Regions from separate parts of the Exiguobacterium sp. UBA6309 genome, predicted to be linked through region 1. Evidence: riboswitches for the same ligand, from Rfam matches in the RefSeq annotation. Region 1 holds a riboswitch; each other region holds the start of a gene.

Region 1 (4,216 bases):
GGCGATCGACCGGGCAAAAGAACTCGGTCAGGAAATTCCGAACAGTTACGTTCCGTTACAATTCGAAAACGAAGAGAACCCAGTCACGTATCAGCGGACACTCGGTCCTGAGCTGATTGCGGACTTGCCGCACATCGACTGGTTCGTTGCCGGTTGTGGTTCAGGTGGTACGTTCGCCGGAACAGCGGACTTCTTAAAACAACGTCTCGGTACAAAAGCAGCGATCGTCGAACCGGAAGGCTCCGTCTTAAATGGTGGTCCAGCCGGTCCGCATAAGACAGAAGGCATTGGAACAGCGAAATGGCCAAGTCTCGTTCCGCGTGAACTCGTCGACGAGATTCATACGATTTCTGACCGCGATGCATTTGACGCGGTTCATACACTCGCTGCTCGCGAAGGATTACTCGTTGGTAGTTCAGCAGGTGCAGCGCTCGTTGCTGCGCTTGATATCGCAAAGCGTCACCCCGGCAGTACGATCGTCACCGTCTTCGCAGACAGTGCCGAACGCTATTTAAGCCAACAAATCTTTGAAAAGGTGGACGAAACTCATGCGTAAGAAGACAGCATTGATTCATGGAGGAACAGGTGTCGACCGGGCAACAGGAGCCGTCACACCTCCGATCTATCAAACAAGCACATACAAGCAGGATAAAATCGGTCAACTCAAGGACGGATACGAATACTCACGGACAGCGAACCCGACTCGGACGAGCATCGAACGTTTGATTGCGGATCTCGAGGGCGGCGCACGTGGTTTTGCCTTCGGTTCTGGGATGGCAGCGATTCACGCCGTCTTCCACTTGCTTGAGTCTGGCGACCACATCGTCATGACGGATGATGTCTACGGTGGTACGTTCCGCTTGATGCAACGTGTCTTACCGAAGTTCAACATTCAAGTGACATTCGTCGATACGACGGACCTTGCGGCAACGGAAGCAGCGATCCAAGACAACACGAAGATCGTCTACGTCGAAACACCGACGAACCCGTTATTGAAAGTAACGGACATCGCAGCGATCGCAACGATCGCCAAACGTCACGATCTTAAACTCGTCGTCGACAACACGTTCGCGACTCCATATCATCAACAACCACTCGCGCTCGGTGCAGACATCGTCTTGCACAGTGCGACGAAATACATCGGCGGACACTCGGACGTCGTCGCTGGACTTGTCGTCGTTAAAGATGATGCGCTCGGCGAAGAGTTGCATTTCATCCAAAACTCGACAGGCGGCGTGCTTGGACCGCAAGACAGCTTCTTGCTCGTCCGTGGTCTTCGTACGCTCGGTATCCGGATGGATGCAATCGAAGAGACAGCACATGATCTCGTTGCGTTCCTACAAGCGCAAGATATCGTCTCGAACATCTTCTACCCAGGACTTGCATCGCACCCTGGTCACGACATCCAAGCGAAACAAGCGACTGGATTTGGTGGGATGATCAGCTTTGATGTCGGTTCAGCAGCGAACGCAGAAAAACTCGTCGAGGCGACACATTTCTTCACACTCGCTGAGAGTCTTGGTGCCGTCGAGAGCCTGATTTCCGTTCCGGCACGGATGACGCACGCGTCGATCCCAGCAGAACGTCGGGCAGAACTCGGCATCACGGACGGTCTCGTCCGGATTTCAGTTGGACTTGAGGATGCGGAAGATTTGAAAGAAGACTTAACACGTGCTTTCACGTTCCTCGAAAAAGTTTCTGAAAAAACTGTTTGACAACAAAAATAACCCCTGCTAATATTCAGAATATATTCTACAAACTTAATACCGAAACTCTTATCGAGAGTGGTGGAGGGACTGGCCCGATGAAACCCGGCAACCGCGGATCTAATCCGAAGTGGTGCTAATTCCAGCAGACAAAAGTCTGGGAGATGAGAGCAAATGGTTTTGTGTACTGAAAAGTGCGCGCGTTTGCTCTAAAACGCGCGCACTTTTTTTATTTTAGGAGGGACAGTAGTGATTCGTTTACAAGACGTAGGAAAGATTTATCGCTCAAAGCGCGGAGCGGTCGAAGCCGTAGCGAATGTCGATCTGACAATCGAGCGCGGTGAAATTTTTGGAATAATCGGTTATTCCGGAGCAGGGAAATCGACCTTGATCCGATTGCTGAATATGCTTGAAGCACCAACGAGTGGTTCGATTCAAATCGATGGTGTTGAGATGACATCACTCAAACCAAAAGAATTACGAGGCGTCCGCAAGAATGTCTCGATGGTCTTTCAGCACTTCAACTTACTCTGGTCACGGACGGTTGAAGAAAACATCATGTTCCCACTCGAGCTCGGTGGCTTCCCGAAAGCACACCGCAAGGAACGGGTAGCGGAATTGATCCAACTCGTTGGTTTAGACGGACGTGAAAAAGCCTATCCGTCGCAATTATCGGGTGGTCAAAAGCAACGTGTCGGTATCGCTCGGGCACTGGCATCGAACCCGGACGTTCTCTTATGTGACGAGGCAACAAGTGCACTCGACCCGAAGACGACGGACTCGATTCTTGAGTTACTTGTCGATATCAACGAAAAACTGAAACTGACGATCGTCTTGATCACACACGAGATGCACGTCATTCAAAAAATCTGTCACCGGGTCGCTGTCATGGAAGCCGGTAAAATCGTCGAGCAAGGACCGGTTGCAGAAGTCTTCCGTCATCCGAAGCAAGCGATGACGAAGGAGTTTGTCAAACAATTGACGTCGCCGTCGGAAAACGAGTTGACGTTCGCGAAACTACGCGAACGGTACCCAACCGGAAAAATCGTTCAGTTGACGTTCGTCGGATCAACAGCGGAAAGCCCGATCCTCGCGGAAGTCATGAAGGATTCACCGGTCCTGTTTAATATCATCGGCGGAAACGTCGGTCAATCGCAGGAAGGGGCACTCGGTACACTGTTCATTCAGTTGATCGGGGAAACAGCAGCAACACAAGCGGTCATCACGAAGCTTCAAGCCAGTGATGTTGAAGTGGAGGTGGATCACCGATGATTTCATTCTTTGACAACCTAGATTGGGACATGGTGTGGGAAGCGACAGGCAGTACGATCTATATGACGGCAATCGCTGGGTTTTCGACATTCGTTCTCGGTTTGATCATTGGTTTACTATTGTATGCGACAAACGAAGAGTTATTGTTCAAGAATCGGGCGTTCTATTCAGTGTTGAGCTTGATCGTCAACGTCTTCCGTTCGATTCCGTTCATCATCTTACTGATCTTATTGATTCCATTTACGACAGCGATCGTCGGTTCGTTCCTCGGACCAACGGCAGCATTACCGGCACTGATTTTCGGTGCTGCACCATTTTACGGTCGGATGGTTGAACTCGCGTTACGTGAAGTCGATAAAGGTGTCATCGAGGCAGCTGAATCGATGGGGGCGACGAAGTTCCAAATCATCTATAAAGTCTTAATCCCGGAAGCATTGCCTGCCATCGTTTCTGGTATCACGGTCACACTCGTCTCACTTGTCGGTTATACGGCAATGGCCGGAGTAGTCGGCGGAGGTGGACTTGGGGACATGGCCTTTATCGAAGGATTCCAGCGTTCTCAAAACGATGTCATCGTCATTGCGACACTCTTAATCTTAGCGATCGTCTTCGTCATCCAAATCATTGGTGATTTGCTGATCCGTGCGATCGATAAACGTTAATTCGAAACTTAATCATATTGGAGGAATCATTCATGAAAACTTGGAAAAAATTCGTAGGTACTGCTGCTGTATCCGTCTTAGCTATTAGTCTTGCTGCATGTGGCGAAAAATCATCAGGATCAGACAGCGACGACAAAACACTTGTCATCGGTGCTTCAAACGTACCGCACGCTGAGATTCTTCAGCACGTTAAAAAAGAATACGAAGCAAAAGGTTACAAGCTTGAAATCAAGAAGTTCCAAGATTACGTACTTCCGAACAAAGCGCTCGCTTCAAAAGAAATCGATGCGAACTACTTCCAGCACGTACCGTATCTTGAGCAACAAGAGAAAGAAAACAAATCGTATAAGTTCGCGAACGCAGGTGGCGTCCATGTTGAACCACTCGGTATCTACTCGAAGAAATACAAGTCACTCGATAAGTTGCCAAACGGTGCAACGATCTTAACGAGCTCAAACGTCGCGGAACGCGGTCGTGTCTTGACGTTCCTTCAAAACGAAGGGTTGATCAAACTCAAAGACGGTAAAACGACAGATGCACAACTCGGCGATATCGCGGAGAACCCGAAGAAACTTA
Region 2 (4,216 bases), on a different contig from region 1:
GAAAATCGTTTGGAATGGCGTCGCCCCCATCGCTTCTGCTGCCTCAAGGACACCTTTGTCGACTTCAAGTAAGGAACTCTCGATCAGCCGTGCCATATACGGGGCGGCATAAAAGACGAGTGGAACGATGGCGGCTTCTGTTCCGATCGACGTCTGGACGATCAACCGTGTCAACGGGATGATCGCAACAAGTAAGATGATGAACGGAATCGAGCGGAAAATATTGACGATACTGTTGAAGAACGTGAACAACGGAACATTTTCAAGTAACGCTCCTTTTCGCGTGACGACAAGCAGGATACCGAGTGGTAAGCCGATCAAGGTCGAGAACAAGAGCGAAACGGATACCATCGTCATCGTCTGCAAGAATGCTGTCCAGATATCACTGTAGTTAACTAGCATCAGCGAGCACCTCCTCAACGGTTACCTGCGCCTGATCGATGTACTGTAACGTTCGTTTCACTTCTGTCGTCTCACCGATCAGTTCAACGAGTAATGTGCCGAACGGCGTATCCTGCAACTCCGTGATGCTACCGTGCAGGATATTGACATCGACGTCGAAGCGTTTTGCGACTTGCGATAAGAGTGGTTGTCCGGTGTGATGTCCAAGGAAGTGAATCTTATAGATTGGATTCGCATTCCGGGACTCGATCAACTGACGAATCGACGCTGGAATCTCGTCATGCATGACGGAGCGAACGAAATTTTTCGCTGTCTCAGTCTGCGGGTTTGAAAAGACATCAAAGACCGTTCCTGACTCGATCAACTTTCCAGCTTCAATGACGGCGACCCGGTCGCAAATCTCCCGGATGACGCCCATCTCGTGGGTGATCAAGAGAATCGTTATCCCGTACTCGGCATTGATCCGTTTTAATAACTGAAGAATATGATGTGTCGTTTGGGGATCAAGTGCTGACGTCGCTTCGTCACATAAAAGGACGGAAGGTTGCGTCGCGAGTGCCCGGGCGATACCAACGCGCTGTTTCTGCCCACCCGACAATTGATCCGGATAATGATCTGCTTTGTCCGCGAGATCGACGAATTCGAGTAACTCCGTCACCCGGCGGCGAATTTCGTCTTTCTTGACGCCTGCGAGAACGAGTGGTTTCGCGACATTCGTAAAGACCGTGTTCGCATTCAACAGATTGAAGTGCTGAAAGATCATCCCGATCCGTTGTTTTGCTTGGCGTAACTTTTTCGGAGACAGTTGCGTTAAATCTTCCCCATCGACCGTCACCGTTCCTGACGTCGGTCGTTCTAACAGATTGACGCAGCGGAGCAGTGAACTTTTTCCGGCACCGCTAAAACCGATGACCCCAAAGATTTCACCTTTTTCGATCGTCAGGTCGACACCGTCGAGCGCTGCAATCGTCTGATCTTTCGTGACGTACGTTTTTTTGACTTGATGAAATGCAATCATTCCGTTTTCCCCCTTCGTTCAACAAAAAAGGCCCCTTCTTGAGAAACAAGAAGAGACCTGGATCCGCACAGTGGCAGAATCCACTCCACTCATCTCTCAGACATCTGTCTGATGGAATTGGCACAGTGCTCATAATGAGTCTGTTGCCGAGGTTTCGTAGGGCCAGTCCCTCCACCTCTCTGGATAAGTATTGCGGTATGAAATTCGTATGTGTGTTGTTGTGTTGTTGCTTATGTCGTAAAACTAATTTTTACATTACGGGTCGAACCTTTAAAAGTCAACCAACTTTTCAAAAATAATCCATTTGGCGCATATCGATGGATGAACAAGTTATGAGTTAGCTTACTGAACGGATCATGATTCGTCAAGAACGATTTGACAAGTCATTTTCGGTCGTGCTACCATCGTTTCAATGATTAATCCGACAATTCCAATATGATATTTATCAAGAGTGAACGAGAGACCTGGCTCTATGACTTCACGGCAACCTGCAATCTGTAAGGTGCTCCGACCAGCAAAGCGCGGCTTTGGATGATACGGTGAAAAACTCGTGGGCGTCCAAGCAGTGACGTCGACGAGTTTTTTTCATGAATGGAGGAAAAATAGTAATGATGAACTATCCTGTATTGACTGGTGCTGAAGCATTTTATCTTCAAGGTGGACCGATCGGCATTCTAATCTGTCATGGTTTTAACGCCACTCCGCAGAGTGTCCGGGACGTCGGTGAGGCATTTGCTGCCGAAGGTTTTACCGTCTATGCCCCGCGCTTACGTGGACATGGAACGAACGTCCGCGAGTTTGAACAATCGACTGCTCGATGTTGGAAGCAAAGCCTGCAAGACGGCTATGCACGTTTACAAGAAACATGCGATCAAGTCTTCGTCATCGGTCAATCAATGGGCGCGACGCTCGCACTATCGCTCGCCGCTGACGGGATTCCATTTTCAGGCATCATTACGATCAATGCCGCTCTCTCCGTTCCATCCTATGAAGCACTTTCGTTCGAGGACGGTCCACAGTACTTACCGGAAGGGGCACCGGACATTAAGCGAGCAGCCTTCGAAATCATTTATGACCTCGTTCCGATCCGTTGTGCGTTCGAACTCGTCCGTCTAATGGATGAGACAAAAGGACGCCTCGGATCCATTCTCCTGCCGACATTGATTCTCTACTCGGCGACCGATCACGTCGTTCCGCCGTCGAGCTCGGATTATCTGCACCAGCACATCGGGACGAATGATAAACGAATCTACTGTCTCCTCAACTCGTACCACGTCGCGACCCTCGATCATGATCAGGATTTGATCGTGCGTGAGACGATTCGTTTCATCGAACGCTCGAGTCGTTTCTCACAGGAAACGGGATAAAAAAAACAGCTATTCGTCTTCACTTAGAAGCGAACAGCTGTTACATCAAAGGACGACCATCATCGGTTCGTCTTTTTTGTTTATCCTTTTTGGTGTTGCATCGTTTGGAGCGGCTTCGGCTTTCCTGGCACTTCATGGCAGTGGCGGCACCGTGGCTCATACGATTCTGAAGCGCCGACTAAAATGATCGGATCATCATAGTTCGCTGGTTTTCCATCAATCAAACGTTGTGTCCGGGAAGCCGGATCGCCACATGAGAGACAGATCGCCTGAAGTTTCGTCACAAATTCTGCGCGCGCCAGTAATTCCGGCATCTTGCCAAATGGCTCTGCCCGGAAATCCTGATCGAGTCCTGCACAAATGACGCGTTTTCCGTCTTGCGCAAGTGCTTCGATGACTTGAACGATCTCATCATCAAAGAATTGAACTTCATCAATTCCGACAATTTGTGTTTCTTCCGCTACTGCTGCATAGAGATCACGACTCGTCGCCATTGGAATCGCCACGATGGAATTTCCGATGTGAGAGACGACATGCTCTTCATGGTACCGGTCGTCGATTGCCGGCTTGAATACTTGAACGGGCAGTTTGCCGTACTGTGCCCGTCTGACACGACGAATCAACTCTTCCGATTTCCCGGAAAACATACTACCACAAATTACTTCGATCCAGCCGTACTGATTTATTACATGCATCATCGTCCGACACCGTCCTCTAAAAATAGTCACTTTAACGAGTATAGCTCGAAACGGTATTGAGAAAAAGGGTTGACTTCCGGAAATCAAAATTCATTTTTTCTTTACCTAGAATTTTTGTCCTTTCATTCCAACCTTCATCCATTTCCTGTACACTAAAGAAGAAGATTCTCGCGAAAGAAGGTGTCCCCGATTCCTCATCTCTTACATGACATTCTGCACCAATATGGCGCCCTTGGTCTTTCCGTCCTTCTCGCAGGTGGTATCGTGGGATTGCCGGTTCCTGATGAGACCTTGCTCGTCCTGTCCGGTTTTTGGATGCATCAAGGCAATCTACCGCTGTTCGGTACGATTCTTGCCGCTTACGCTGGCAGTTGCATCGGAATGACGATTAGCTACGTGCTGGGCTTAAAACTCGGCATGCCCCTGTTGCATCGCGTCGGACCAAAGATGCGCATCTCAGAAAAACACATTCTCTCCGCTGAAGCCGGATTTCGTCGTTACGGCAAATCGGTCTTGATCATCGGTTACTACATACCTGGTCTTCGCCAACTCTCTGCCTTTTTTGCAGGTGTTTCAAAAATGCCGTTTCGCATTTTTGCGAGTTACGCGTATACAGGTGCTTTGATTTGGGTCAGTGTGTTCTTGGGCGCCGGCTACTTTGTTGGTCGTCATATCTCGTTCCACAAAGTCGTCGACTACATCTTGGCACATCCAGAAGCCATGCCGTACTT
Region 3 (4,216 bases), on a different contig from region 1:
AAGAGCGTGTACTGGGCGGTCTTTGCTTCATTGAATCAACACTTGATGCAGAAGGACGCATTTTACAGACGAGTCCGTCACATCGACTGTTGTTCGGCTCACGAACCGGTAAACCAACAGCTCGTTTGCAGGAGATCGCAACACGTTTTGCGAAAGCGAAGGCACCGATGGCGTACTCGATGCATATCATGGATGACATGTGGCAAAAGTATCTTTTCATTTCGACATTTGCGGGTGTGACGACGCTATTTCGTTCAGCGATCGGTTCGATTCGGGAAGAAGCTGTCGGGCGTCAGATGATTGTAGACGTCATGAACGAAGCGAAACAGGCGATGGAAGAACAGGGCGCTGTCTTCAATGACGATACAGAAACGGTGCTATTGAAGCAGATGCATGCGATGGAAGATACGATGAAATCGTCGATGTTGCGCGATATGGAAAAAGGTCAGCCAGTCGAAGTGGAACATTTTTTCAGTGCCTTGTTAGAACCTACTTCGACAGAACGGTTCAGAGCTTTAAAATTAGTCGAAGCAAACTTACGCATGTATCTTAGAACGATTAAATAGTTACATTTTTCTATTTTAGAAAAATAATGGGGTGATGCTAATGTTTCGTTTTGATGACGAAAGACCTGTTTCTCCTAGGAATCGTTGACTTTCGAAATAAAGTTAATCTATCCTTAATGAGATTGAAAAAAAGTGATAATATATTTTTCCGTATTTTTTTCTTAAAAGGACGAATGAAGCAGACGAGAGGGGAAGTTTATCCATTATGAAACGTATTATTATTCGTGCAGGTATGACACCATTCGAACAGTTCGATGCTCCTTATTTGATGAAACATAATTCCATTGGAGGAAACGTTGGAAATCTCATTTATCAATACAGTATCTTTCGGACATTGATGACAGAAGGAACGACGATTACACCGGACTATTACTATTATGATGAAGAACGGGCAGATGAGATCAATGCTAACTTCGATCTCTACGTCATTCCGTTAGCGGACGCATTCCGAAAAGAATTCGTACCGACATTGCGGAAGTACACACGCCTTATCAAGAAATTAAAAATTCCAGTCGTCGTCATCGGTGTAGGCTTACATGCACCGTTTGAACCAGATCTAGACGGCGGATTCCCGTTCGATGAAGATGTCAAAGCATTCGTCAGTGCTGTTCTTGAGCGCTCAAGCATGCTTGGTCTTCGTGGGGAAATCACGTCGAAATACTTGACGCGTCTCGGTTTCCGCGAAGGCATTGATCATCGTGTCATCGGATGTCCTTCGATGTACGCGTTTGGTCGCGACTTACATATTCGTGAAACGAACATTACGCCCGAGTCGATGATTACGGTCAACTCGTCACGTTTAGCACCACAAAATGTTCTTGATTTCATTACGCGCGGAATGGAAGAGTATCCGAATCATTACTTCATTCCCCAATGGATGAAGGAACTGAAATTGACGTATACAGGAACGCATCCGATCGCAGATTTGTCCGTGACGAACTATCCGGTGAAGATGTCGGATCCTGCTTACATGAACGATCGTGTTCGTTTCTTCTTGAACGCACAAACATGGTTCGATTTCATCGGGCAGGCAGACCTCAGTTTTGGTGCGCGCTTGCATGGAAATATCACAGCAACGCTTGCGGGTACGCCGAGTATCCTCATTCCAAAGGATGCACGAATGCGCGAACTAACGGATTATCATCAGTTGACGCATATTTGGGCGAACGACATCAAAGCGGATACACAATTATCCGACGTCGTAGCCAATGCTGATTTCCAAAGTCCGGCACGTGTTCAAGCACGTAACTTCGACAACTTCGTTGATTTCTTGAACGTGAATGATCTTGAACACATTTACCAAGAGACGAATTATCCTGAGAATGTGCCGTTTGACCGTCAAATGGCGCAAGCGGAACTACTTCCACCGGTTCAACCGATTTCTGGCGTGAGTCTCGAAGAAGCAGTCGCCCGTTTCGAACGGTTCTTCCCGGAACAAGAGAAGAAGATCGCGGATGCGCAAAAACAGGCAAAAGCGCAATTGGCCGAAAAAGATAAGAAAATCAAAGCATTGCAGAAACAGACAACGACGACTCAAAAAGATCAAGAAATTGCGGCACTCAAAGCACAACTTGCTGCTCAAACGAAGAAAATGAAGCATCAGCAAGGAACATTGAACCGGAAAGCGGTTCGGGCAGCCTTAAAAACAGCGGATTTATTTGCTAAAAAATAAAACGTTCTAACATTCCGGATCATTACGATACGGAATGTTTTTTGGTAGGAGTATTCTGAATTGCGTTGACAATTCGGAAAAGACTTGATAGGGTTAGGAACAATTACATACTTATCCAGAGAGGTGGAGGGACTGGCCCTATGAAACCTCAGCAACAGGTCGAAAGATACTGTGCTAATTCCTGCGGGTGTTGCACCCGATCGATAAGATTTCCGAATTGTCGACCGACGCATCCGTGAGGATGCGTTTTTTGTTTGAAATAGGTGGAACGAGGAGGAAATGGATTCATGAAAACGAGCGGAGCGTTTCGACGCAAGATGGAATCACGTCATCTGATCATGCTGTCGTTAGGAGGCGTCATTGGAACAGGATTATTTTTAAGTACAGGTTATACGTTGGAACAAGCGGGACGTGTCGGAACGATTTTGTCGTATTTAATCGGAGCCGTCGTCGTCTACTTAGTCATGTTAAGTCTTGGCGAACTCGCTGTACACATGCCGGAAACCGGATCATTCCATAAGTACGCAACAAATTATATCGGACCCGGTACCGGTTATACGGTGGCCTGGCTCTACTGGCTGACGTGGACGGTCGCCCTTGGTTCAGAATTCACGGCAGCAGGCATTTTAATGCAACGTTGGTTCCCGTCGATTCCAGTCTGGGTGTTCAGTGCATTATTCGCTGCGATGATCCTTGGTATCAACGTCTTGAAGGTCCGCGTATTTGCTGAAGTCGAGTTTTGGTTCTCCGCCATTAAGGTCGTAACGATCATTGCTTTCATTTTACTTGGTGCGGGAGCCATCGTTGGCTTCATCCCATTACAAGATGGTAGCCCAGCACCATTCTTTTCTTCCTTAACGGAAGGAGGATTGTTTCCAAATGGGGCATTTGCGATCTTCATGACGATGCTTGCCGTGAACTTTGCTTACTCAGGAACGGAATTGATCGGCGTCGCAGCGGGTGAAGCGGTCGATCCGAAGCGGACGATTCCGCTTGCGATCCGAACAACGATTTTGCGACTCGTCCTCTTTTTCGTCGGTACGATCATCGTATTAGCCGTCTTATTGCCAACGGAAGGGAAGGGCGTGCTCGAAAGTCCATTCGTTGCGGTGTTTGAACGAATCGGGATTCCGTATGCGGCAGACGTGATGAACTTCGTCATTCTGACAGCGATCTTATCGGCAGCGAACTCTGGGCTTTACGCTGCCTCCCGGATGCTTTGGTCGCTTGCGAACGAACGCATGATTCCGCGCTTCTTCGCCCAGGTGACACCAAGTGGGGTTCCACTTCGAGCTGTATTGTTCAGCATGCTTGGCGGAGGACTTGCTTTGCTTTCTAGCATCTATGCAGCAGGAAGTGTCTATATCGCGCTCGTCTCGATTTCCGGTCTTGCTGTTGTCGTCGTCTGGATGAGTATCAGCGTTGCGCAGTATCGCTTCCGGAAACAATTCCTCCGCGAAGGGCATATGGTCGACGAATTGGTCTATCGTACACCACTCTTTCCATTGGTACCGATCGCCGCTTTCGTCGTCTGTTCGATTTCCCTGATTGGTATCGGATTTGATCCGACGCAACGAGTCGCCTTGTATTGCGGTATCCCATTCATCGTGATCTGTTATGTCGTTCATGCGTTCACGAATTCTTCTCAGAAACGGAGTGTTGAAGATGTCCCGAATCAAAAATCCAGTTGACCAACGATTACAGGAAGTTCCTTTTCTTATTTTAGATGGTGCCCTTGCGACCGAACTCGAACAAAAGGGATTCGACCTGAACGATCCACTTTGGTCGGCACGCCTCTTAATTGAAGCACCGGAACAGATTGAGCGTGTCCATCACGATTACTTTGAAGTGGGCGCCGATGTTGCGATCACCTCAAGCTATCAAGCAAGTATCGAAGGATTCAAGCAACGTCACATCACGACCGAGGAAGCACAAGCGTTAATTCGACAAACGGTTACCTTAGCGCAAGATGCACGGA

Evidence for each region. Region 1 has a riboswitch for S-adenosylmethionine ahead of B3M90_RS08025 (methionine ABC transporter ATP-binding protein). Riboswitches for the same ligand answer to the same signal wherever they lie in the genome.
Region 2: it holds a riboswitch for S-adenosylmethionine, as region 1 does, so the genes downstream of both, B3M90_RS12835 (alpha/beta hydrolase) here and B3M90_RS08025 (methionine ABC transporter ATP-binding protein) in region 1, are expected to answer to the same signal.
Region 3: it holds a riboswitch for S-adenosylmethionine, as region 1 does, so the genes downstream of both, B3M90_RS05835 (amino acid permease) here and B3M90_RS08025 (methionine ABC transporter ATP-binding protein) in region 1, are expected to answer to the same signal.

What each region holds. Positions count from the first base shown of each region.
Region 1 is NZ_DJTL01000025.1:306,193-310,408, reverse strand. It holds gene B3M90_RS08035 (PLP-dependent cysteine synthase family protein) at 1-556, shown strand, start outside; gene B3M90_RS08030 (bifunctional cystathionine gamma-lyase/homocysteine desulfhydrase) at 549-1,715, shown strand; SAM riboswitch class I at 1,773-1,877, shown strand; gene B3M90_RS08025 (methionine ABC transporter ATP-binding protein) at 1,956-2,978, shown strand; gene B3M90_RS08020 (methionine ABC transporter permease) at 2,975-3,640, shown strand; gene B3M90_RS08015 (MetQ/NlpA family ABC transporter substrate-binding protein) at 3,673-4,216, shown strand, end outside.
Region 2 is NZ_DJTL01000037.1:74-4,289, forward strand. It holds partial or broken gene B3M90_RS12825 (methionine ABC transporter permease) at 1-402, opposite strand, end outside; gene B3M90_RS12830 (methionine ABC transporter ATP-binding protein) at 392-1,420, opposite strand; SAM riboswitch class I at 1,507-1,610, opposite strand; SAM riboswitch class I at 1,860-1,961, shown strand; gene B3M90_RS12835 (alpha/beta hydrolase) at 2,029-2,787, shown strand; gene B3M90_RS12840 (thymidine kinase) at 2,868-3,482, opposite strand; gene B3M90_RS12845 (DedA family protein) at 3,666-4,216, shown strand, end outside.
Region 3 is NZ_DJTL01000020.1:68,192-72,407, forward strand. It holds gene B3M90_RS05825 (ketopantoate reductase family protein) at 1-566, shown strand, start outside; gene B3M90_RS05830 (polysaccharide pyruvyl transferase family protein) at 772-2,238, shown strand; SAM riboswitch class I at 2,347-2,448, shown strand; gene B3M90_RS05835 (amino acid permease) at 2,526-3,929, shown strand; gene mmuM (homocysteine S-methyltransferase) at 3,904-4,216, shown strand, end outside.